Regions from separate parts of the Paenibacillus sp. FSL R5-0713 genome, predicted to be linked through region 1. Evidence: a T-box and tRNA genes for the amino acid it is inferred to sense, from the RefSeq annotation. Region 1 holds a T-box; the other regions hold tRNA genes.

What was found. The T-box of region 1 lies ahead of leuS (leucine--tRNA ligase). A T-box ahead of a tRNA ligase gene usually reads a tRNA of that ligase, here a tRNA-Leu.
Region 2: it encodes a tRNA-Leu, which carries the amino acid that the T-box ahead of leuS (leucine--tRNA ligase) is inferred to sense. The anticodon was not compared.
Region 3: it encodes a tRNA-Leu, which carries the amino acid that the T-box ahead of leuS (leucine--tRNA ligase) is inferred to sense. The anticodon was not compared.
Region 4: it encodes a tRNA-Leu, which carries the amino acid that the T-box ahead of leuS (leucine--tRNA ligase) is inferred to sense. The anticodon was not compared.

The regions. Positions count from the first base shown of each region.
Region 1 covers NZ_CP150229.1:4,780,509-4,785,872, reverse strand. The annotation lists gene MKZ12_RS21335 (S1-like domain-containing RNA-binding protein) at 1-819, shown strand, start outside; gene MKZ12_RS21330 (class I SAM-dependent methyltransferase) at 951-1,721, shown strand; gene MKZ12_RS21325 (aminoglycoside phosphotransferase family protein) at 1,936-2,892, shown strand; T-box leader at 3,003-3,272, shown strand; gene leuS (leucine--tRNA ligase) at 3,350-5,364, shown strand, end outside.
Region 2 covers NZ_CP150229.1:1,591,090-1,596,453, forward strand. The annotation lists gene urtE (urea ABC transporter ATP-binding subunit UrtE) at 1-242, shown strand, start outside; gene MKZ12_RS06970 (hypothetical protein) at 272-907, opposite strand; gene MKZ12_RS06975 (XRE family transcriptional regulator) at 935-1,144, opposite strand; gene MKZ12_RS06980 (urease accessory UreF family protein) at 1,415-2,116, opposite strand; tRNA gene MKZ12_RS06985 (tRNA-Leu) at 2,561-2,643, shown strand; gene MKZ12_RS06990 (glutathione peroxidase) at 2,791-3,270, opposite strand; cyclic di-AMP (ydaO/yuaA leader) riboswitch at 3,642-3,817, shown strand; gene MKZ12_RS06995 (hypothetical protein) at 3,933-4,331, shown strand; gene MKZ12_RS07000 (HAD family hydrolase) at 4,661-5,344, shown strand.
Region 3 covers NZ_CP150229.1:2,295,845-2,301,208, reverse strand. The annotation lists gene MKZ12_RS10565 (divergent polysaccharide deacetylase family protein) at 1-532, opposite strand, end outside; gene MKZ12_RS10560 (carbohydrate-binding protein) at 946-2,631, shown strand; tRNA gene MKZ12_RS10555 (tRNA-Leu) at 2,723-2,807, opposite strand; gene pelA (pectate lyase) at 2,971-3,933, opposite strand; cyclic di-AMP (ydaO/yuaA leader) riboswitch at 4,352-4,483, shown strand; gene MKZ12_RS10545 (C40 family peptidase) at 4,489-4,953, shown strand; gene MKZ12_RS10540 (carboxymuconolactone decarboxylase family protein) at 5,052-5,364, opposite strand, start outside.
Region 4 covers NZ_CP150229.1:2,208,728-2,214,091, forward strand. The annotation lists gene MKZ12_RS10080 (sensor domain-containing diguanylate cyclase) at 1-551, shown strand, start outside; gene MKZ12_RS10085 (helix-turn-helix domain-containing protein) at 598-960, opposite strand; gene MKZ12_RS10090 (DoxX family protein) at 1,183-1,578, opposite strand; gene MKZ12_RS10095 (Gfo/Idh/MocA family oxidoreductase) at 1,634-2,626, opposite strand; tRNA gene MKZ12_RS10100 (tRNA-Leu) at 2,849-2,933, shown strand; gene MKZ12_RS10105 (hypothetical protein) at 3,035-3,220, opposite strand; gene MKZ12_RS10110 (sn-glycerol-1-phosphate dehydrogenase) at 3,379-4,527, shown strand; gene MKZ12_RS10115 (helix-turn-helix transcriptional regulator) at 4,755-5,351, opposite strand.

The DNA.
Region 1 (5,364 bases):
GATGTACTGCTTCACTACACCGAGCTAACACGGGATATTAAGATTGGTGAGACACTTGAGGTCTTTGTATTCTTTGATACGGAAGATCGTCTGGCTGTAACGATGAAGAAGCCTTATCTCATGCTTGGCGAAATGGCACGACTGGTTGTGGCTGATGTTCACCCACGACTGGGCTGTTTCCTGGAAATGGGACTTGGACGGCAATTGCTGCTTCCTATTCGTGAATTGCCTGAACTGGAAGAACTGCGTCCTCAAGTGGGGGATGAAGTCTTTGTCATCATGGAACATGATAAGCAAGGACGTCTGCGTGCCAAATTGGCCGGGGAACGTGAACTTTCACCATTGGCTTTCCATGCGCCAACTTCATGGTTAAACGAGTGGGTTGAAGCGACGGTATACAAGCCACTGCAGATGGGTACTTTTGTACTTGTAGAGGGCGGTGTACTTGGCTTTGGGGCAATTGGCATGATTCATTCATCTGAACGTAGTCATATGCTGCGTCTTGGTGAGAAAGTGAAGTGTCGAGTGACACTGGTACGTGAAGACGGACGTGTGAATCTGGCCATGACTCAGCTCAAACAAGTTGGACGTAACGAAGATGCAGACAAGCTTCTCGCCTTTATGAAAGAGCGTCCTATGGGCGGCATGCCTTACTCGGATGCAACTCCGCCGGATATCATCAAGCAGCGCTTTGGGATCAGTAAGTCTGCGTTCAAGCGTGCCTTGGGAAAATTGATGAAGGACGGATTGGTGGTCCAAAAGGAAAGCTGGACGTATCTGTCCGAATCTGCTCCTAAGGAACAGAATGAAAACAATTAATTTTTTTGATTGAATATTTCGTAATATGAAACTCGGAGAAGGCAGGGATAGGCTGGGTAAATACCGGATACCCCTGCTTTTTCTTTTGTTAGCGAGGTTTGAAAAATGAAATTGAAAGTGCGGTGCCTGACATGTCTTACCGGAAATTTGCCTATGTCTACGATGAATTAATGGAAGATATGCCTTATCCGGACTGGATAAGGTTTGCAAGAACAGCATGGGAACAGCATGGAATGCCCAAAAGTGTCGCTGAACTTGGCTGTGGAACGGGCTCTATTACAATCCCGCTCGTGAACTCCGGTTTCGAAGTTACAGGCATTGACCTGTCAGCAGATATGCTGTCGGTTGCGCGCAGCAAGATGGAGGCTACGCCTCAGGGTCATCGCTTGTATCGGGAAGGCAGCGTACGTTGGGTGCAGCAGGATATGCGAGACTGGCGAGTTCCGGAACCTGTGGATTCGGTGATATCATTCTGCGATTGCGTCAATTATCTGCTTGAACAAGAAGATGTCGTTCGAACATTCCAGCGGACATATGAGATGCTGAAGCCGGATGGAACGTTTTTGTTTGATGTGCATCATCCCAATACGCTTATCCGTTATGATGAGGAGCAGCCTTTTGTGCTTGATGAGCGCTCCGTATCTTATATTTGGACTTGTGATTTGGACCAGGATCGCTGTGAGATTGAGCATCATCTCAGTATTTTTTCACGTGTGGATGACGGCAGCAAGGATATGTATCAGCGGTTTGAAGAAGTTCATGTCCAACGTGCATATAACCCGGACTGGATGAAGCTGGAGTTATCCAAGGCAGGTTTTAGAGATGTGAAGGTATATGCGGATTTTGAATGGAAAGAGGCAGGAGACAGCGCACAGCGCTTGTTCTACGTTGCTGTGAAGTAAGTATAAAAGATAAAAACTGTTCCTTATGTTGTATGGGGGCAGTTTTTTTATTTCTCGTAAAGATGGATTGACATGTTTCTGTGATCGGGCGAAGAAATGCTTGGAAAGACCCAAGAGCGTGACAAAAAGTATTGCCAGCTAAAGTAAAGGAGGCGATAATAGTCGGATAGAAAGCGTTTTCTATGGAAACCAATAGTCGAGGTGAGGTGTGGAAGTGGAAAGTACATATAAAACAAGACTCTCGTCAGAACAAATAAATGCCATAATCGAGCAGCATCTATCTGCAAGTATACAGGACTACAAGGAAATGGTGGATGGCTGGGCCAATCATGCATATCTCATTACATTGAGTGACCAACAGCAAGTGGTACTCAAAATTGCCCCTTCGGCTTCCACCAATCTGATGCGCTGTGAGCAGGATCTGATGATTGCTGAGGTCGAGGCACTGCGTCTCATCGGCGAGTTGAAGGATGTTCCCGTACCCAAAGTTCTGGTTTATGATGATTCGTTAACCATGGCTTCAGCGCGGTATTTTATCATGGAGTACATGTCTGGAACACCCTATAATCAGGTCAAGGATCAGTATTCTGCGGAAGAGCAGGAAGCCGTTGAACAACAACTGGGGCGTTACAATCGTCGAATAAATGAAATCAAGGGCGAGAAGTTCGGATATTTCTCAGAGCAAAAACAGCGTTATTCCACATGGAAAGAAGCATTTATGAACCTGATGGAAGACGTTCTTGCCGATGGGGAAGAAGCCGGGATTACATTTTCGATGGATCACTCTGAATTGAGACGTTTGATTGAAGAGAAATCGGATGTGTTGGACGATGTAAAAGAACCTCTTCTTGTCAGCTGGGATCTATGGGATGGAAATATTCTAGTAGACAAAGGTCGCATCACAGCAATTATTGATTTTGAACGTTCACTGTGGGCAGACCCTCTGATGGAGCATTATTTCAGTCATTTTAACTATACACCCGGTTTTGTGAAAGGTTATGGGCGTGCGATTACGACTGAAAGTGAGCTAAAAAGAAGAAGTCTGTATGACTTGTACTTTGATCTGGTGCTGCGCATTGAGTGCGCTTATCGGCAATATGACAATCAGGAACATGTGAATTGGACTATTCATAACCTGGAGGAAGGAATTGAGCGATTTCGGTTATCCTGAACAGCACCAGCGTTATGAAGGATACAAACTGTGATCTTCAAGAAGGCAATTATAAGGTGTAATATTGACTTTGGGCTTGCTTTTTTATATAATGGTCCCGATATTGTATACATATTTCGATGATAAGGATTAGTAGTGATTTCTGTACATCACAGAGAGCCGGCGGTTGGTGCAAGCCGGTTGACAGTAAATTGCGAACTCGCCTTGGAGAAATGCGGTGATTACACCATCCTGTCTAATCTGCTAAGTATAAGCTGGAATTCAGGAATGGAAATCCGCATCGGTTAACCGCCGTTACAGGTCCAAAGGGAGTGGATGACGAAGCACGTTCGTCCGCTAACTAGGGTGGTACCACGGGAATTCAACCTCTCGTCCCTAGCGCTGCAAACGCTACGGGATGCTGAGGTTTTTTTGTTGCAATTAAAGCTAAGCGAGTAACCTGAAGGAGGAACAATAGATGAGTGAGAATAACCAGCCGAAGCACGGCTATCAGCCACAAGTCATGGAAAAAAGTTGGCAGCAATACTGGGATGCCAATAAAACGTTTAAAACGGGTGAGGACCCTGCTAAACCGAAATTTTATGCACTGGATATGTTCCCTTATCCATCCGGTTCAGGTCTGCACGTAGGTCACCCGGAAGGATATACGGCAACGGATATCGTTTCCCGTTACAAACGTATGCGCGGTTACAATGTATTACATCCGATGGGTTGGGATGCTTTCGGTCTGCCTGCTGAGCAGCATGCATTGGATACAGGTGAACATCCACGGCATATTACATTCCGCAATATTGACAACTTCCGTCGCCAGATCAAATCACTCGGTTTCTCCTATGACTGGGATCGTGAGATCAGCACAACAGACCCTGAGTATTATAAATGGACACAATGGATATTTATCCAGTTGTACAATAAGGGCCTCGCTTATGTGGACGAAGTCGCAGTAAACTGGTGCGAAGCACTTGGAACGGTACTGGCTAATGAAGAGGTTATTGATGGCAAGAGTGAACGCGGTGGACATCCGGTTGTACGTAAACCGATGCGTCAATGGGTACTGAAAATTACCGAGTATGCAGAGCGTCTGTTGGAAGACTTGGAAGAGCTGGATTGGTCTGAAAGCATCAAGGATATGCAGCGTAACTGGATCGGTAAATCGACAGGTGCAGAAGTTGTTTTTGCCATTGAAGGTCGCGAGGAAGTTATTAAGGTATTCACTACCCGTGCGGACACATTGTTCGGTGCGAGCTTTGCAGTACTTGCTCCGGAACATGAATTGGTAGAAGCGATTACAACGGATGACCAACGTGAAGCGATTCAGGCTTATCAGGAGCAGGCTTCTCGTAAGAGTGATCTGGAACGTACGGATTTGGCCAAGGACAAAACAGGTGTATTCACTGGTGCTTATGCAATCAATCCCGTTAATGGTGCAAAATTGCCGATCTGGATTGCTGATTACGTTCTTGCGGGTTATGGTACAGGTGCGGTTATGGCTGTTCCAGGGCATGATGCGCGTGACTGGGAATTTGCGAAGCAGTTCGGTCTGGATATCATTGAGGTTATTCAAGGTGGAGACGTTACACAAGAGGCATATTCCGGTGATGGCGCACATGTGAATTCCGATTTCCTGAACGGACTGAACAATGAAGAAGCAGTTGCCAAGATGATTGCCTGGTTGGAAGAGAACGGTAAAGGACAAGGGAAAGTAACCTATCGTCTGCGTGATTGGCTGTTCAGCCGTCAGCGCTACTGGGGTGAGCCAATTCCGATTCTGCATCTGGAAGACGGAACGATGAAGACCGTACCGGAGGATCAACTTCCACTGCTGCTGCCTGATATCGATCAGATCAAACCTTCGGGTACTGGAGAATCACCACTGGCGAATGTTACGGAGTGGGTGAATACGGTAGATCCGGAAACGGGAATGAAGGCGCGTCGTGAGACCAACACCATGCCACAATGGGCGGGTAGCTGCTGGTATTACCTGCGCTTTATCGATCCTCACAATGACAAGGAACTGATCTCCAAGGAGAAACAGCAGCAGTGGCTGCCTGTTGATCTGTACATTGGCGGAGCGGAGCACGCGGTGCTTCACTTGCTGTATGCTCGTTTCTGGCATAAAGTGCTGTATGATCTGGGTGTTGTGGATACCAAAGAGCCGTTCCACAAACTGGTGAACCAAGGTATGATCCTAGGCACGAACAATGAGAAAATGAGTAAATCTCGTGGTAATGTCATTAACCCGGATGAAATTGTGAATGAATTCGGTGCGGATACATTGCGTCTGTACGAAATGTTTATGGGACCATTGGAAGCGACAAAACCGTGGAATGCAAACGGGGTTGAAGGCATGCACCGCTTCCTGTCACGTGTATGGCGTCTCTTTATTAACGAAGATACAGGAGCCATCAATGACAAGATTACGGTGGACGGTGGAACGGATGAGTTCAAGCGGACTGCTCACAAAACGATCAA
Region 2 (5,364 bases), 3.2 Mb from region 1:
GGTTGTTACTGCTTGATGAGCCGACAGAAGGCATCCAGCCTTCTATCGTGGAGGACATTCGGCAGGTTATTCTGCAGCTCAAGGCGAAGGGAGACCTCTCTGTTCTGCTGGTGGAGCAAAGTATTGATTTTGTAAGGAGTGCCGCCGATTATATCTATATCATGGACAAAGGCACCATCACCCTGCATGGGACACCGCAGGAACTGGATATGTCGCAGTTTGAACATCATCTGTCCGTGTAGTGTTAATTAGCGTGTTGAGTAGTTAGGTTTCAGGAACGCTTGTCCAGGATATTCGAGTATTTCGGATATAACCGCCGGATGCATTCAGGACAGATATCATGGGTGAATTCGGCGTGGGTATGCTTCTCCAGATAATTCTCAACGGAGGTCCACTGTTCCTCTTCGTCCTTGATTTGTTTGCAGACAGCGCAAATAGGCAGCAGTCCACGCAATGTGCGCACTTCAGACAATGCCTTCTTCAATTGGTGTTCTGTCTTCCTCTGTTCGGTAATATCCATGTGTGCAATCAAAGCTAGATCGGTATCCAGAATTGTATTCGTGTGAGACAGAGGGGTGAGTTCCACGCGAAACCACCTCTCTTCGTTGTATACAGTATACACGCAGATATCATATGTATGATTTCGATTAAAGGGTATTCCGCGTTCTTTCAAATTCTGTGCGACAAGTGCCGTGTTTGTGTTCTTGCTTCGTATTGCCCAGGCTTCCGTCAGATGCAGGTAATGTGCATGATTAATATTCGCATCCGGGTATGGTGGTGATTGGCCGAGCCCCTGTTGCCAGGCGCGGTTACAACTGTGAATGATCCAATTATGATCAACGATGATGAGTTGGTGACGTATGGACTGGAACGACAGTCTCTCCAGATCGGATGTAACATGTCTCATGGATGGGACCCTCCTTTGACAGAAATCTTATCTCAGTTCATCTGGAATATCCAAAATATCAGCGACCATGTGCCTGAATCGGGTTGCTTTGCGTGTGCCGTGAATGAGATTGGATAAACGGTAGGGTGGGATGCCGTGCTGTTCGCAAAAGGCCTTCTGGTCCATTTGTAGTTCGGTTAGCCGTCGTTTGATGGCCCATCCGAACGGAGTGACTGGTTTTTTCTTGTTCTTGTTCAAAAGGGTTCACCCCTGGTTAGAATGTAGTATTCAGTCGCCCTTTCTTCATGTAGAATATATAGAAATGCGAGCTGTATATTTCATTATATACGTAAATCCGTCATCTAACAATTAAAAAAGACGGAAAAAAGTGTATTTTGTGATGTTAAATGGCGTAAATACGTTAAATAAACAAATAAAATGACAAAAAACACGTCGGCAAGGAGGTTGCCGGCGTGTTTTTTAGTTTGTTTGATGAAGGGAAGGGGGCGGGTTTGTGGAGCAAGAGGACTAGGCTCTGTAGGCATGAAGTCCAGCTCCAAGCATATGGAAACTGGGGAAAAATGATTTCATGGACATCGAGGTTGGCTGTGCCAGTCCATCCGCAGCCGAGGCGCTTACGGTATTCCATTCAGTCTCCAGATCTGTGGCCAGGCGTACCATCAGATCTTTGGTTATATCGTTATTCAGGGGAATGACTTTGGAGGCTTCGGTTATGCAGGCATTCATGGCTGAATGCAGGTAACCAAGGACCGCTTCCTCGACCGGGATGTCGAGGTGGTGGTTAATCCAGGCGTGAACAGTGGAGAGGCAGCCAACCGAATCATATTTGGCGAAGATCTGTTCGAGCTGGCTAAAATCAATCCAGGGGTGCAGAGCGCGTGCCAGTCTGATCAATCGTTTTCCCATGGCGGCAGCTTGTTCTCTGAGATCTCCAGGAGTTCGCTGAACATGGACCAGTTTATCGATCAGAGCTATCCGCCATGTATCCTTGTGATCTGCTGCGGTATAGATGCCTTTGATGGCCATGCCTTCAAGACGAACAATGCTGGGATGCAACTGACAACGCATGAATGATTCGAGATCTTCAGCATTACGAATGGTACCCTCCCTGATATGGATATCCATGCCGAAGGAATGGGTAAACCCTCCAACCTGAATAGAGGAATCAAGCAGTTTGACATAATCGAGCAGCTTATTCCCACGGTTCACAATCATTCGCCTCCTGTGTTCGTTAAATGTCATGTTAAATGACATTTATATTCCTTTTTGCTAACTTTATGTTTGAAAATCCGAATTATATGATAGTTATCATCCCATAAACGTCCGCTTTTTGTCAATAGTATCCGTTAAATTTAATGAATAGATTCTGATATTTAATATTTGTGTCATTTTATATAACTTATTATGTTATTTATGTGACGAAGTGCAGGGAGGACTATATATAAGAAAGGACTATATATAAATGAATCAACAAGATCGGCTCTTACCGAAAAAGAGGGGATCAAATCTAATAATATGCACTTCATGGGTAAACATGACGAGAATATGCGTTTTTTGAGGAAAATGCCTAGCTAAAAAAGAAGGTTTAAAAAATACTTTACTTTTATTTCAGAACCCTGTATAATCAATTCTGTTGCCGATTATTTACGACATGCGGTCGTGGTGGAATGGCAGACACGCTATCTTGAGGGGGTAGTGGGCGTATGCCCGTGGAGGTTCGAGTCCTCTCGACCGCATCATATGAACGATGAAGAAGAAGCTTTCCATTAATGGAAAGCTTCTTTTTTTGCCTTTTTGAACAGTCTGGTACCAGAAGTTGAAAAAAGGCCATCCATTACCGGGGGTAATGGTGCTCTACCTTCCGGCTAAGGGTGGCCGATGTACTATTTTTGCAGTAAGTTCTTGATATCTTCTTCAATCTTGTCAGGTGTTGTTTTGGGAGCATAACGTTTAACTACCTGTCCGTTCTGATCCACAAGGAATTTGGTGAAATTCCATTTGATTGCTTTGGAGCCGAGCAGGCCGGGTGCTTCTTTGCTAAGGTGTTGGAAGAGCGGGTGAGCACTTGAGCCATTCACATCAATTTTCTCAAACATAGGGAAGCTCACGCCATAATTCATCTGACAGAACTCCGCGATATCGTCGGAAGAACCTTTTTCCTGGGCAAACTGGTTGCTTGGAAATCCAAGGACTTCAAATGGCGCATCCTGGAACTTGTCTTGCAGTTCTTGCAGACCTTTGAATTGAGGTGTAAGTCCGCATGAGCTTGCCGTATTCACAATCAGTAACACTTTATCACGGTAGTCGGACATTTCAACTTCTTGACCGCGAAGGGTATTCACTTTGTAATCGTAGACTGTCATCTCAATCGCCTCCATGATATCATCTGATACCTTTCATTATATTGGTTACAATTAAATAATGCAAAACTAATATGATGTTAAAAGAATCAAAACTGGCAAGTTGTGCAGAATGCGTGAATGAATTGCGAAGTGATTTACGCCAGAGTGAGAATTAGATAGCCTTGACGAGGTGGATAGCGTATAACCGTATTGTAAGCGTTATTATATATGAATAATGGCGAAAATCTGCCGATTCGGTGATCTGTCCGGACTTTACACTGCCATGGCACGGGTGTATGATTCATATCGTAATTTCAATTTAAAACTAAATTGTACCTGAAAAACGAAACAAACGATAATATCGCTCGATCTTAACTTAAGATATACGAACGATGTTTTAATCGCTGAGTTTCCATTCATTCATGAATGGGAAACGGGGGAACCAACGGAATGCGCTGTCCAGGACAGTAGGCATTCAAGGGGTGAATTTTCCGGTGACAGCCGGAAATAGGGCGACTCTCGCGCCCGAATCCGTCAGCTAACCTCGTAAGCGTTAAAGGGAGAGGCAACAAGCCGTACGCTGGTTCATGGCGTTTTCGCCATGGATTCTTTAAGAAGCGTTCGGGAGGCCTTGGTCCCCCACGCTTCTTTTTTGTTGTCTTTTCACGCCAAGGGAGGAACGAATGATGGATACTGAGATGATCTTAGTGACTGCTCCTAATGAAGCAGGACGCAAATTTATCAAATTGCTGATGTACAAAAAAATGCCGTTTGCCGTTCTAACCAACAGTGCAGGGGAAGAGCGCAGACTCCGTAGAATCGGAGTAGAACATGTCATTCGCATGAATACGGCTGCAGCTCAAAAATGGTTTTTGCCGCAGGCAAGCGTTGGTAACGTGTTTATTTTCGAGAACAGCCTGAATCTGACCTGTCGTTATTTACAGATCTGTCGATCGTGGACATCAAAATCCCTATGCGTCATTACGGAGCAAAGCCATCCGAAGGGGATCTATCGGGGAATGGGTGCAGACCGGATTGTATATTCACTCAATGGGGAAGTCGGCTTTCTCCTCAATGGGTAATGTCATAGCTTGAGATTGCTCAGGTGTAAGGTGCCTGTTATAATTGAATGTATCGATAAACGGAAATTTGAGGAGACTCGTGCATGATGGTGAGTCTTCTTTTTTATGGTTTTAAAGGTAGTTCAAAAAGTCCGCTTTTGATTACGAAGGATGCCTAGCGGCATCATCAGCATCGAATATGAAATTCAGCCGAAATGTCCGTTGCTCACGTAGTTTTCCCTACGCTCCGCTACTCCATTTCTAGCTTCATTCCATCTTCTCGATACTGAAAACCAGACTTTTTGAACACGAACTTTTAGATTGCCTGTGGCTTACAAGGAGGAATTGGCGTGCCGGATGTGGGTGGATTGAAGTGGTTGTTTTTTGATGTTGGAGATACGCTAGTGGATGAATGGGACCCCGTTGATGATATTATCGGACAGTTCGTTCGCGAAGCCGGTGCTTTGGGGTATCCGGTGAAGATTGAGGCGGTACGTGAATTGTTCGCGAACTGTTATCAGAAATATGAACAATGGCCCATGAGAGTGGCAATTCGCACATTCATTGAAGATGAAGGACATCAGAAACAGATTCAGGACAAGCTGAAGTTTAAAAAAGATCTTGAACGACCTTTTCCTTCAGCGGATTCCGTTCTTCAGCAGTTGTCGCGGTATTATCGCATTGGCATTATCGCCAATCAGAGTCCTGGAACGGAAGAAAGACTGGAGAGTTACGGACTGCGAAAGTATGTTGATGTTCTGGCATGCTCGGCTGAAGAAGGGGTGTCCAAGCCAGATCCAGAGCTGTACGCTGTAGCCCTGAAACAGGCGGGTTGTGCACCGGAGGAAGCCGTCATGATCGGGGATCGGATTGATAACGATATCATTCCTGCCCGGAAGCTGGGCATGCGTACGATTCGAATTATGCAGGGGTACGGAAGATTCCAGCCAGACCGATCGGATGACGAACGTGCGGATTGGACTGTGGATTCATTGGATGAACTCCTGCCTTTACTGGTGCCGGATCAGGAATAGATGATTATTTGTTAGAGCTC
Region 3 (5,364 bases), 2.5 Mb from region 1:
GAAAGTTCGTACGGCTGTCTACAAAGAATAGGCCCCGCTCCTTGCATACATCGAGCACAATGGACATGATGCGTTTGTCCGAAGTAATTTTGGAACCCATATGATTGTTCATGCCAATTGCGTAGGGCACATCATCAATCGCTTTTTCCACGCGTGAGCGGACTTCCGCATCTGTCAGATTGGATGTGATTGCACCCGGGCCCAGCCATTCAGGTCTTCCTTTCTTGGGTTCCATGGGCATGTGCACAATCACATCCATCCCCTTTTCATGTGCAGCTATCGCATCTTTCTTCGTTGTTGGCAAAAAAGGCATGACTGCTACCGTAAGTTTAATTGGCATTGCCAAGATCTCTGCGGTACCTTTCATGTCGTTACCAACATCATCGATGATAATCGCTAATCGTTTATGATTCGATGTGGACTCTGAAGCTGCCGCTGTTGGCCCTCCTGCCGATATCCCTGCGCAAATTACTATCAACAATACCATGCAACCTGCAATGAATCGAAAATGCTTTCTATTTTCCATCATCATGACTCCCTCCCCGTAAGTTTCTGTGATTTCATTGTTTGATAATGAAGGGGGGAATATGTAAGCCAATGCCTTCCTTAATCACAATATCCCCACCACTGGAGACCTGTATCTTCAGGGAACCACGCCATCTCCCCGTTTTCACCTTTACAATCAGACAAGAAATGTCATTGAAGTGCTAAAAAAAGAGATTAATTAGAAAAAATACTGTAATTTGTCAGGTTTTCAGTTTGGCAATTATTTAGTAGAATCAACAAATGAAAGAAGTTAATGTGTTTCATTTCTTTCCTATACTTTTTGGAAGGGGGTTTTGAAAGGGTTTACATAAAATAAATGCCAGACTATCAGCTCTTTTTATTTCCCTGGTCACGGTTTTTCTAACTAACCATTTACCATTATCGAGGAGGATGAAAGTAGTGAAATTCAAATTCAAAAAAACGATCAATGTTTTATTGGCCTGTTTAACAGCACTACCCCTGATGTTAACCCCGACACAAGTTTCGGCGGCAAGTGATGCCAATATTAATTTATCCTCGGAAAAACAACTGATCAAGGGCTTTGGCGGTATTAACCTTCCCGCCTGGATTGGTGATCTGACTCCCGCTCAACGTGAGACTGCTTTTGGTAATGACCAGAATCAGTTAGGCTTTTCAATTCTGAGGATCTACGTCGATCCAGATTCCAATAACTGGTATCGTGAAGTTGCCACAGCGAAACGGGCTATTGAGAAGGGAGCTATCGTATTCGCCTCCCCATGGAATCCTCCGAGCAGCATGGTGGAAACGTTCAACCGTAATGGAGATACCAATGCCAAACGTTTGAAATACGACAAATATGCCGCATATGCGCAACATCTGAATGACTTTGTAACCTATATGAAAAATAACGGCGTAGATCTGTATGCCATTTCTGTGCAAAATGAACCGGATTACGCGCATGACTGGACCTGGTGGACTCCACAAGAAATTCTTCGTTTCATGAAAGAAAATGCCGGGTCCATTCAAGGTACCAAAGTCATGGCACCTGAATCCTTCCAGTACTTAAAGAACATATCCGATCCAATCCTGAATGATCCGCAGGCACTTGCCAACATGGACATTCTGGGAGCACACACGTACGGAACCCAGATTTCGAATTTTGCCTACCCTCTCTTTAAGCAAAAAGGAGCCGGTAAAGAACTGTGGATGACTGAGGTGTATGTTCCAAACAGTGACAACAACTCAGCAGACCGCTGGCCTGAAGCACTGGAGGTTTCCTATCACATGCACAATGCCATGGTGGAAGGTGATTTCCAGGCCTATGTGTGGTGGTACATCCGCAGACAGTATGGTCCGATGAAAGAAGATGGTACCATAAGCAAACGCGGATATAATATGGCCCATTTCTCCAAATTTGTACGTCCTGGCTACCTGCGAGTCGATGCAACGAAAAATCCGGATACGAACACATTTGTCTCAGCCTATAAAGGGGATAATAAAGTAGTCGTCGTGGCAATTAACCGTGGAACTTCGGCCACAAGCCAAAAATTCGTTCTGCAGAATGGTAATGCCTCCACGGTGTCCTCATGGGTTACGGACAGCAGTCGCAACCTGGCAAGCGGGGCCTCGCTTACCGTATCCAATGGAGCCTTCACCGCACAACTCCCCGCTCAGAGCGTAACAACATTTGTTGCCAACATTACTGGTGGGAATAACGGCGGAAATACAGGCAGCGGCACTACTTATGAAGCAGAGACCGGAACAACACTTACGGAAGCTGCCATTGAAACGATCTACCCCGGTTACACAGGCTCCGGGTATGTCAACTTCAATGCAATGACTGGTTCAGCCATTCAATGGAACGCTATTAACAATACGATTACTGGCACCAAAAATGTAAAGTTTCGTTATGCGCTGGAAAGTGGAACACGTAACCTCGACATTTTTGTTAACGGAACCAAAGTTATCAGCAATGAGCCCTTTCCAGCAACGGGAAGCTGGTCCACTTGGGTTGAAAAAACAATACAAGTTCCCATGAACACCGGGACCAATACCTTGAAAGTGGTTACAACGGGAACGGAAGGACCGAATATTGACAGCATTAATGTTACCGCAGCACAATAAAACATTCCGTATGGTTGATGTTAGGATAATATCAAAAAATGCAAACAAAAAAGACTCCTCATGCGTTAGCTTGAGGAGTCTTTTTATTCGATGCGGTCGAGAGGACTCGAACCTCCACGGGGGGTTAGCCCACACGGACCTGAACCGTGCGCGTCTGCCAATTCCGCCACGACCGCATATTATATCTCCGTGATTAATCTCGGCGACAAGAAATAATATATCATGCCCAATCTATCATGTCAACACTGAAAATAATAACATGAAAGCCCGAACCAGACATGCTTGTCCATTCGGGCTTTACCTTCAACTAATCATTTGGTTCATCAAAAAGGAGTCATACTACAGCTTGGAAGGCCAATTGCCATACCAGGCATAACCGCCTCTTCTTTCTTTATCAATGTCACTCAATTTGTATTTAACTACCCCGTCTCGTCCAATGAAAATGGGTCTATCCGTTCCTATTTCATAGAAGCGTGCCCAGATCGGTGCTGCTTTGGAATCAGCGATAATCTTGCTATCACCATTTGCCCTTTCATACTTGTAACCCGTAATTTTCACCTTGTTAAACCAGTCCTCTGCTCCTTTAATGGATGCGGTAATTTTAGCGGTAGCAGGCCTTGTTTTCAGAAATTTAACAATCGTTACACTCTCTCCAGCTGTCAGCGATGGTACTTCGTAGATTCTTGCGCTCGCTGGTTTAAGGGAACTGGAATCATGTTGTTGTCCCCATGCTGTAAGCTTCCCGCCTGAGACGACCTGAGTATTCAGAATCGCCTCCACACCTTTGGCAACTGAATTTTTACTGCGATTAGCAAGTGTACTGTCGATAAATGAGAAATCACCTTTGCGTGTTGCTACTTCATCGAGCATGATCATTACATTAATCATTGCATCATCATTGTAGGTAATATGCTTGTGATATCCAGAGCTTTGGTAGACTTGTGGCCATCCGCCGTTTGAATACTGCATATTGATCAAAAAGTTGATTCCTTTAATTGCAGCTGTGGAGTAGCGTGGATCATTCGTCTTTTTAAATTCCTTCGCCAATCTTCTAATTTCTGAATATGTAGCCTTGTTGTCAATCGTGGACTTCGCCCACTCTCCACTTGTTTGTTTATAATCTTTTCTCCAACCTCCATCCGGCAGTTGGTTCTTCAAAATATCTGAAATACTCGCTGTAGTACCCGATGCATCAGCAGCAGATACCGTCCCTACAGGGAGAACTGCGATTCCAACTGTTGAGAACACCATAGCGCATGCCAGGACAAAAGTAATTATTTTCTTTGCTTTCAAATGTAACACTCTCCCATGTTCATTGTAATAACATCCACAATTCTACCTTACCTATAACGCCCGTCCTTAAACCTCCTTAATTTAAATATATAACATAATAAAATCTATTTTTATCCAATATGTGGATTGGATAATCAGATGATATGCAAAAAATCAATTATTGTCAATATATGCAACTTAATGAATATAATCTCTCAAATTCTACATAACGGATAGTTCTTTTAACTCATGACAAACTTATTTATTTATCCAATTTCGTCTCAAACGAATCAATAATGACGTTTTTGTCATCAATGATACCCAAACTTGACGCCTTCTTTCATATAAAATCGTTAATTCCGCTAACATTGAGGTATTACGAAGGGGTTTAAAAGGGTTTGACAATTACGCATTTATGCAATATAGTTTCAAATAGTTACAAAAACTTAATTATTCATTGCCGAGTTTCAGGTTTGAAAACGGGGGAACCATTTTGGGTGAATTATTCTTATACATAGGAAATATAGGGAACCTTCTACCGAACCCTTAGCTAACTCCGTAGGCATCGAAGGGAGAACATTGATTTTGAAAAAACTGATTATCTCCATTTTTGGAGCGGCTGTACTATTTACATCCGGGGCAACAAGCACAGAGGCAAGCAGTATTAACTCCGTAGTGAACAACATGACAGGTATTCCTTACAAGTGGGGTGGCACGACTCTGGCCGGGTTCGACTGTTCCGGGTTTATGAGATATATTTTCAATAAATACAGCATTGAATTGCCACGTACTTCGCAACAGCAAGCCAAAGCAGGTACTCCAGTAGCCAAGAGCAATGTTCGGACAGGTGATCTGGTGTTCTTTAACACAACAGGCAAAGGCATTTCACATACAGGTGTTTATATCGGCGGCGGACAATTTGCACATGCATCCAGCAGCAAAGGGGTAAGCATCACCAAAATGAGCAATCCTTATTTCAATGATCGTTACGTAACAGCACGTCGGGTAACTGGACAGTTTATGTACGATAAAATGTTAGGGAAAATGTAGGGATAATATCAAAGAGGAGGCTCCGGATCAACCGGAACCTCCTCTTTTGTTTGATTTCCTCTTTAGGAGGACAGTCCTTGGACTACCTCCATCTACACTTAATGCAGCGCCTTCTGCACTCGCATCGCGCCCTGGGACAGGGCATGTCCGCCTCCTACAGCTCCAGCCACAGCAACGGTCTCCATAATCTCCTGATCTGTAGCGCCCTTGGCACGTGCTTCTTCTACATGATAGAAGGTACATACCTCATTGTTGGCGAACAAGCCAATACCAAGCGCGATGAGCTGTTTGGTCTTCGCATCAATCGCCCCAGGTTGGAAGCATTCTCCGGTAAACTCATGATACGACTTCACCACACCTGGCAGCACATCACTTAATGCTCCAATCTGATCCTTGTAGGCATGAACTTTA
Region 4 (5,364 bases), 2.6 Mb from region 1:
TTCTTACACGTACCGTTGTTGGCGCGTTGGCGAACTTTAGGAAGCAGAAGAACCAGCTTGTCTATGATGCCAGAACAGATGTTTTAACAGGCATGAACAATCGCAGAACCTTCGAAGAAGTCATTCAGGAATGGATTCAGGATGAAGCACCATTCTCCATAATTGTTCTGGATATTGACCGCTTCAAGTCCATTAATGATACATTCGGGCATCATGCTGGGGATGAAGTGCTGAAACACATTGCCAACATCATTCAATTGTCTGTTCGCACGGAAGATGTCTGTGCTCGTTTTGGTGGAGAGGAATTTGTAGTCTTGTTAAGGAATTCCGAGTCTAACGTGGCTTTTGAGATTGCTGAACGGATCAGAATAACGGTCGAAGAAAGCATATTGCCTATTGATCGTTCCGTAACCATCTCGGCTGGTATTGCTGAATATCCGAAGCACTCCACAACATCCACAGAACTGTTTCACTTGGCCGATAATGCATTGTATCAAGCGAAGGAAGAGGGGCGTAATCGTACGGTTACGATCCAGACGGTTATCAAATAAATAAAGAAGCTGTTCCCTAAGAACAAGGGACAGCTTCTTTTGTTTTCTATACCTCTTGTGAGGATCTGGCTAGCACCTCATTGGTATACGTTTCTCCCCAATCTCGCATGCTGAAGATAATTGGTCGTAGCGTTTCACCAAATGCTGTGAGCGAGTACTCCACTTTTGGTGGGATTTGGGGGTAGATTTCACGATGAACAATTCCGCTGCTTTCCAACTCTCGAAGTTGTAGGGTGAGCATACGCTGGGTGATGTCAGGAAACAATTTGCGAAGCTCATTGAATCTCAGAGGACCAGAGAATAAGTGATACAAAATGGCACCTTTCCATTTGCCTCCAATCACACTAAGAGTAACTTCCACGGAACAGCCGTATGGCGTTGGACATGGCTTGGTTGCATCTTTTTTCATTATTAGTGCACCTCCACTTTACGGTGATAATCTATGGTATCCATTTGGGTGATTACATTACATATCGTACGTATAGTTCATGAAAGAGCATATCACTTATTATGCAGATTATAAACCCTAATCCTAGGCGCAGGCAGATGTGATGATGTCTGTAAGAAAAAAAGAGCCCCCGTTTCGTCTTGCGAAACATGGAGGCTCAATAAATGGGATGAATTTTGTACACTATATCAGGGCATCGAGGGAATATGCACCAGCTCCAGCGAGAGCAACACCAAGTAATGATCCAATCATCACCAGGTTATATTCGAATCCTCCGTTCAGATTCCATAGACCTTTATCTGCGTGAACCTTGGCTATGGCTACAACCATCGGAAGCATGAGTAGAATGGCTCCAACGATAATCCATAGACCGACTCCAAACAGGAATCCACCAATTAATTCAGCAAGTCCTGCGCACACGGCCAACGCTCTAGCGGGTTTCAGGCCAATCGCTCCGAAAAATTCAGCCGTCCCTGATACACCCTCACCCCCAAACCAGCCAAACAGTTTCTTACAGGCATGTCCGATCATAATAAAACCGATAACGAGACGAATGATGAGTAGACCCGTGTCCAACATGAGATGATTTCCTCTTCTCTGAATGTGTTGAAGTATGATAATGAGTGTGTATATGCTACTTCAGTGATGATAGAATGGAGTCACATAGAGCCATTGTTGCAATATTATCCTTGGCGCTGGAATGTGGGACTGTCTGGTTCTGGCAGCACGTGATGAAGTGCGCCATCTCACCAACGAAACCGCGTAGATAAAGGTCGCGATAAGCTCCTGACATGGGAGATCCGGAAGGGGTATATACGGTATCTTGCTCCTCGAGAGATTTCCAGGGAAGGCTTGTCGAGCTTCGGGATTGATGGACAGTAAGAGTGTTGATCTCTTCAGCTGACGCAAATCCGTGATCGAAGGTGACGAGTACACTTTCACTCTCCCGTGACCAGGCACTCATGCCGGTAAAATAAGCACTGCCTACCACGTTATTTTCGAATACAAGGGAAATGCTTTGATTAATGTGCTCCCCATCCTTCACGGTTGTGCCTGTAACACGTATAGCTTCTCCGAATAAGTAGCGCATCAGATCGATCATATGAATGGCAGCGAGTTTGATGAACTGCTCCTCATCCTTGCAAAACGGGGTGCTGTCTACAGCGAATTTCATCTGAAACGAACGCACTTTACCTAGCGATCCACCATTAATGAGTTCTTTTAACTTCAAGTAGACCGGAGCATAACGCTTCATAAAACCAACCATGACAACGACGCCAGCCTGCTCGGCAGCTTCGGCTACAGTGGAGGCTTCCGCAGCGTTCCATCCAAGCGGCTTGTCCACGTATACATTTTTGCCAGCCTGAATGCATTCAAGGACAAGAGCAGTCTGATCCATAGGCTGGGCGACCACAACGACTCCATGACAAGTTTCCTGCTGTAACATAAGCTGAGCGTTATCATACGCTTTGCCATTGCTCCCAAATCTCAGCAGAGCTGCTTCAGATCGTTCCATACTGCGAGTGGCAATGGCCTGGATCTGCGCTCCGCATTCAACGACAGAAGGATATATATTCGTGGATGCATGAAACCCGGCACCGATAAAGCACAGATGGGTTGTTTTCATAATGAGATCTCTCCTTCAATGTATCATTCGTATTGGTGGTTTGTTTGCTTGATAATACGATAGGGTGTTTGACGTTGATAAAAAAGGACATATGTCCTTTTTCTGAATGGATAAAAAGAAGTTGCATTATTATTTTGGAGCATGTATACTCTGAATTACGGTAAAACAAGGAATTGCTTCACCGGAACGCTTTTCATCCATGGATGAGGAGATACATAATATGCGGTCGTGGCGGAATTGGCAGACGCGCACGGTTCAGGTCCGTGTGGGCTAACCCCCCGTGGAGGTTCGAGTCCTCTCGACCGCATCAAACCAAAGAAAGGTTCGCGAGTTGCTTTAGAGCAATTCACGAACCTTTCTTTTATTTTTACAATAACATTGTGAATTCGGTATTTCGCTGTTGGCACTCTAATGCTGACGTTGCCGCAGAATGACTGCCATAATGAGTCCGGTGATAGCTCCAGCTATTCCAAACAGTGTAACACTGGCAATAACCTCAACGGACTGGAGACGAAACAAAAAAGCGATACCGCTGCCAAAGGTGGTTCCGGCGAGAAATCCGAGCGATATTCCTAATTCGTTGGTTAATTTCATTAATTCACCTACTTGGACATGTGAGATATGGATTTGCAAATATGGGGAACAGGAAGTAAAGTGTGATCAGGAAAATCATCACATTTTATTTCCTTTTTTATCTTGCGGTTTTAACACGTTAATTATGCATGATATCTCATATGGGAGGGTAAGAGCGAATGAATATGAACGAACGAATTGCAGCGTGGAATGAGGAAGCACAGCAGTGCGCTTGTGGTCATCAACACCGAGTGGTAGATATGCTCATTCATTTGGAAGCTGGGGCCATTCAGAGGTTACCTCGTTATTTGTCTGAACAAGGGTACCGCCATGTGACGGTTGTTTATGATCGACATACGTTTCGTGCTGCCGGATCTGATGTGCTGAACAGTATTCGGGAAGCGGGAATGCATGTGGATGAGATCGCTCTGCCGGAGAATCGTACGGGTGATGTTATTGCGGATGAAGCAGCTATTGTGCAGGTCATGTTGGGTGTGAAATTGGAAAGCCAGGCTGTCATTGCGGTGGGCTCAGGTACCATTCATGATCTGGTGCGATTTGTATGTTCCAAAATGAACAAGCCCTTTCTGTCGATACCGACAGCGGCTTCAGTGGATGGGTTTACCTCTGCAGGTGCGCCCTTAATTGTAAGCGGCATCAAACAGACATTTCAGGCTGTTCCGCCTGAGGCGATCTTTGCGGATATGAATATTTTGGAGCAAGCTCCCCAAGAGATGACGGCTGCTGGATTCGGAGATATGCTGGGCAAATATACTTCCCTTGCAGACTGGATTGTTTCTCGTGATCTGGGAGGAGAACCGTTCTGTCCGGTCGCTTATCGGATGACAGAAGAAGCGCTGAATTCCTGCATTAATCAGGTACAAGCTATTGCGGAGGGGCGAGCAGAGGGAGTAGCTGCATTAATGGATGCATTAATTATTTCTGGCATCTCCATGCTGATCATTGACCATTCCCGCCCGGCATCCGGGGGTGAGCATCACCTGTCTCACATCTTGGAGATGGAACTGATGCAGGCTGGAGAAAGACCGGTTCTGCATGGTGCCAAAGTTGGGGTGGCCTGTGCATTGCTTACGGTGAGATATAAAGAACTTGCACAAACTTCGGGTGAACCAGTATTTGCGATATATAACCAATTACCGGAGGCTGCTCAGCTCATCGCATGGTTGGAGCAAGTAGGTGGACCTGTGACTACTGAACAACTTGGTGTAACCCCGGAGATGGTGGAACATGCGTTTACCACAGCGCATACGCTTCGTCCTCGATATACCGGATTGAAATATATCAATGAAGTGTTAAAAACGAGGTAAGGGTTATTTCTAAGGATGTATGGTCTCCGAGATTGCATAGTATTGGCTTCTAGTGGGCTGAAATGGCCTTGGTTTGGATTAGAAAGCCGTGAAGGGGATCACCTGACGGTGTTGGCGTAAGTGCCAGCAAGGCTGCTTCAAGGTCGGGAGAGAAGAGGGGGATGTTTCATTTTAAAAAGGCTCTGGCCTCCTGGGAGGAGATCAGAGCCTTTTGGTTGTTCGCTTATTTAGTTGTTGCGACGATCTTTCAAGATGACATCTGCGAACAAAATAGTTTTCGGGATGCGGAAAAATTGCTCCGCTTGTTCCTGAAACGCAGCGGAAGGCAGTGTTCCCTGATGCAGCCATTTGCGGAAAGTGCCGGGATGAACCCCGATCCAGTGGCTGACATCTGTCACCGACAAATCATGGACCATACACAAGCCTGTCAAGATACGGTTACTAACCGGAGAACGGGTCACTGTACGCTTCATGAAGCGAGATGACTCGGGTTGACATATGACAGGGCTATTACGCACAACTTCCTCATTAAAAAGAATGTGGCGGGGATAGCCGAGCAATTGGCAGGTCTTGTCCAAATTGGTACTGCCGGGTATCCGTCCTTCATATACCCACGCACTGACACTGCGTGAAGAGATGGAAAGGTCTTCTGCGAGCTGGGACAATTTGATATCATTGGCCATCAGCACGGCGAGAAGAACACGATTACGGATTTGACAGCGTGTCGGTTTTCGGAATCGTTTAACACGGACGCCTTTTCCCAAGTATTTACGGTTGATCAGAGACCACGCCTGGATGGAATGTTGTTCTGGTTGATTAGGCATATTTCCTCCGATT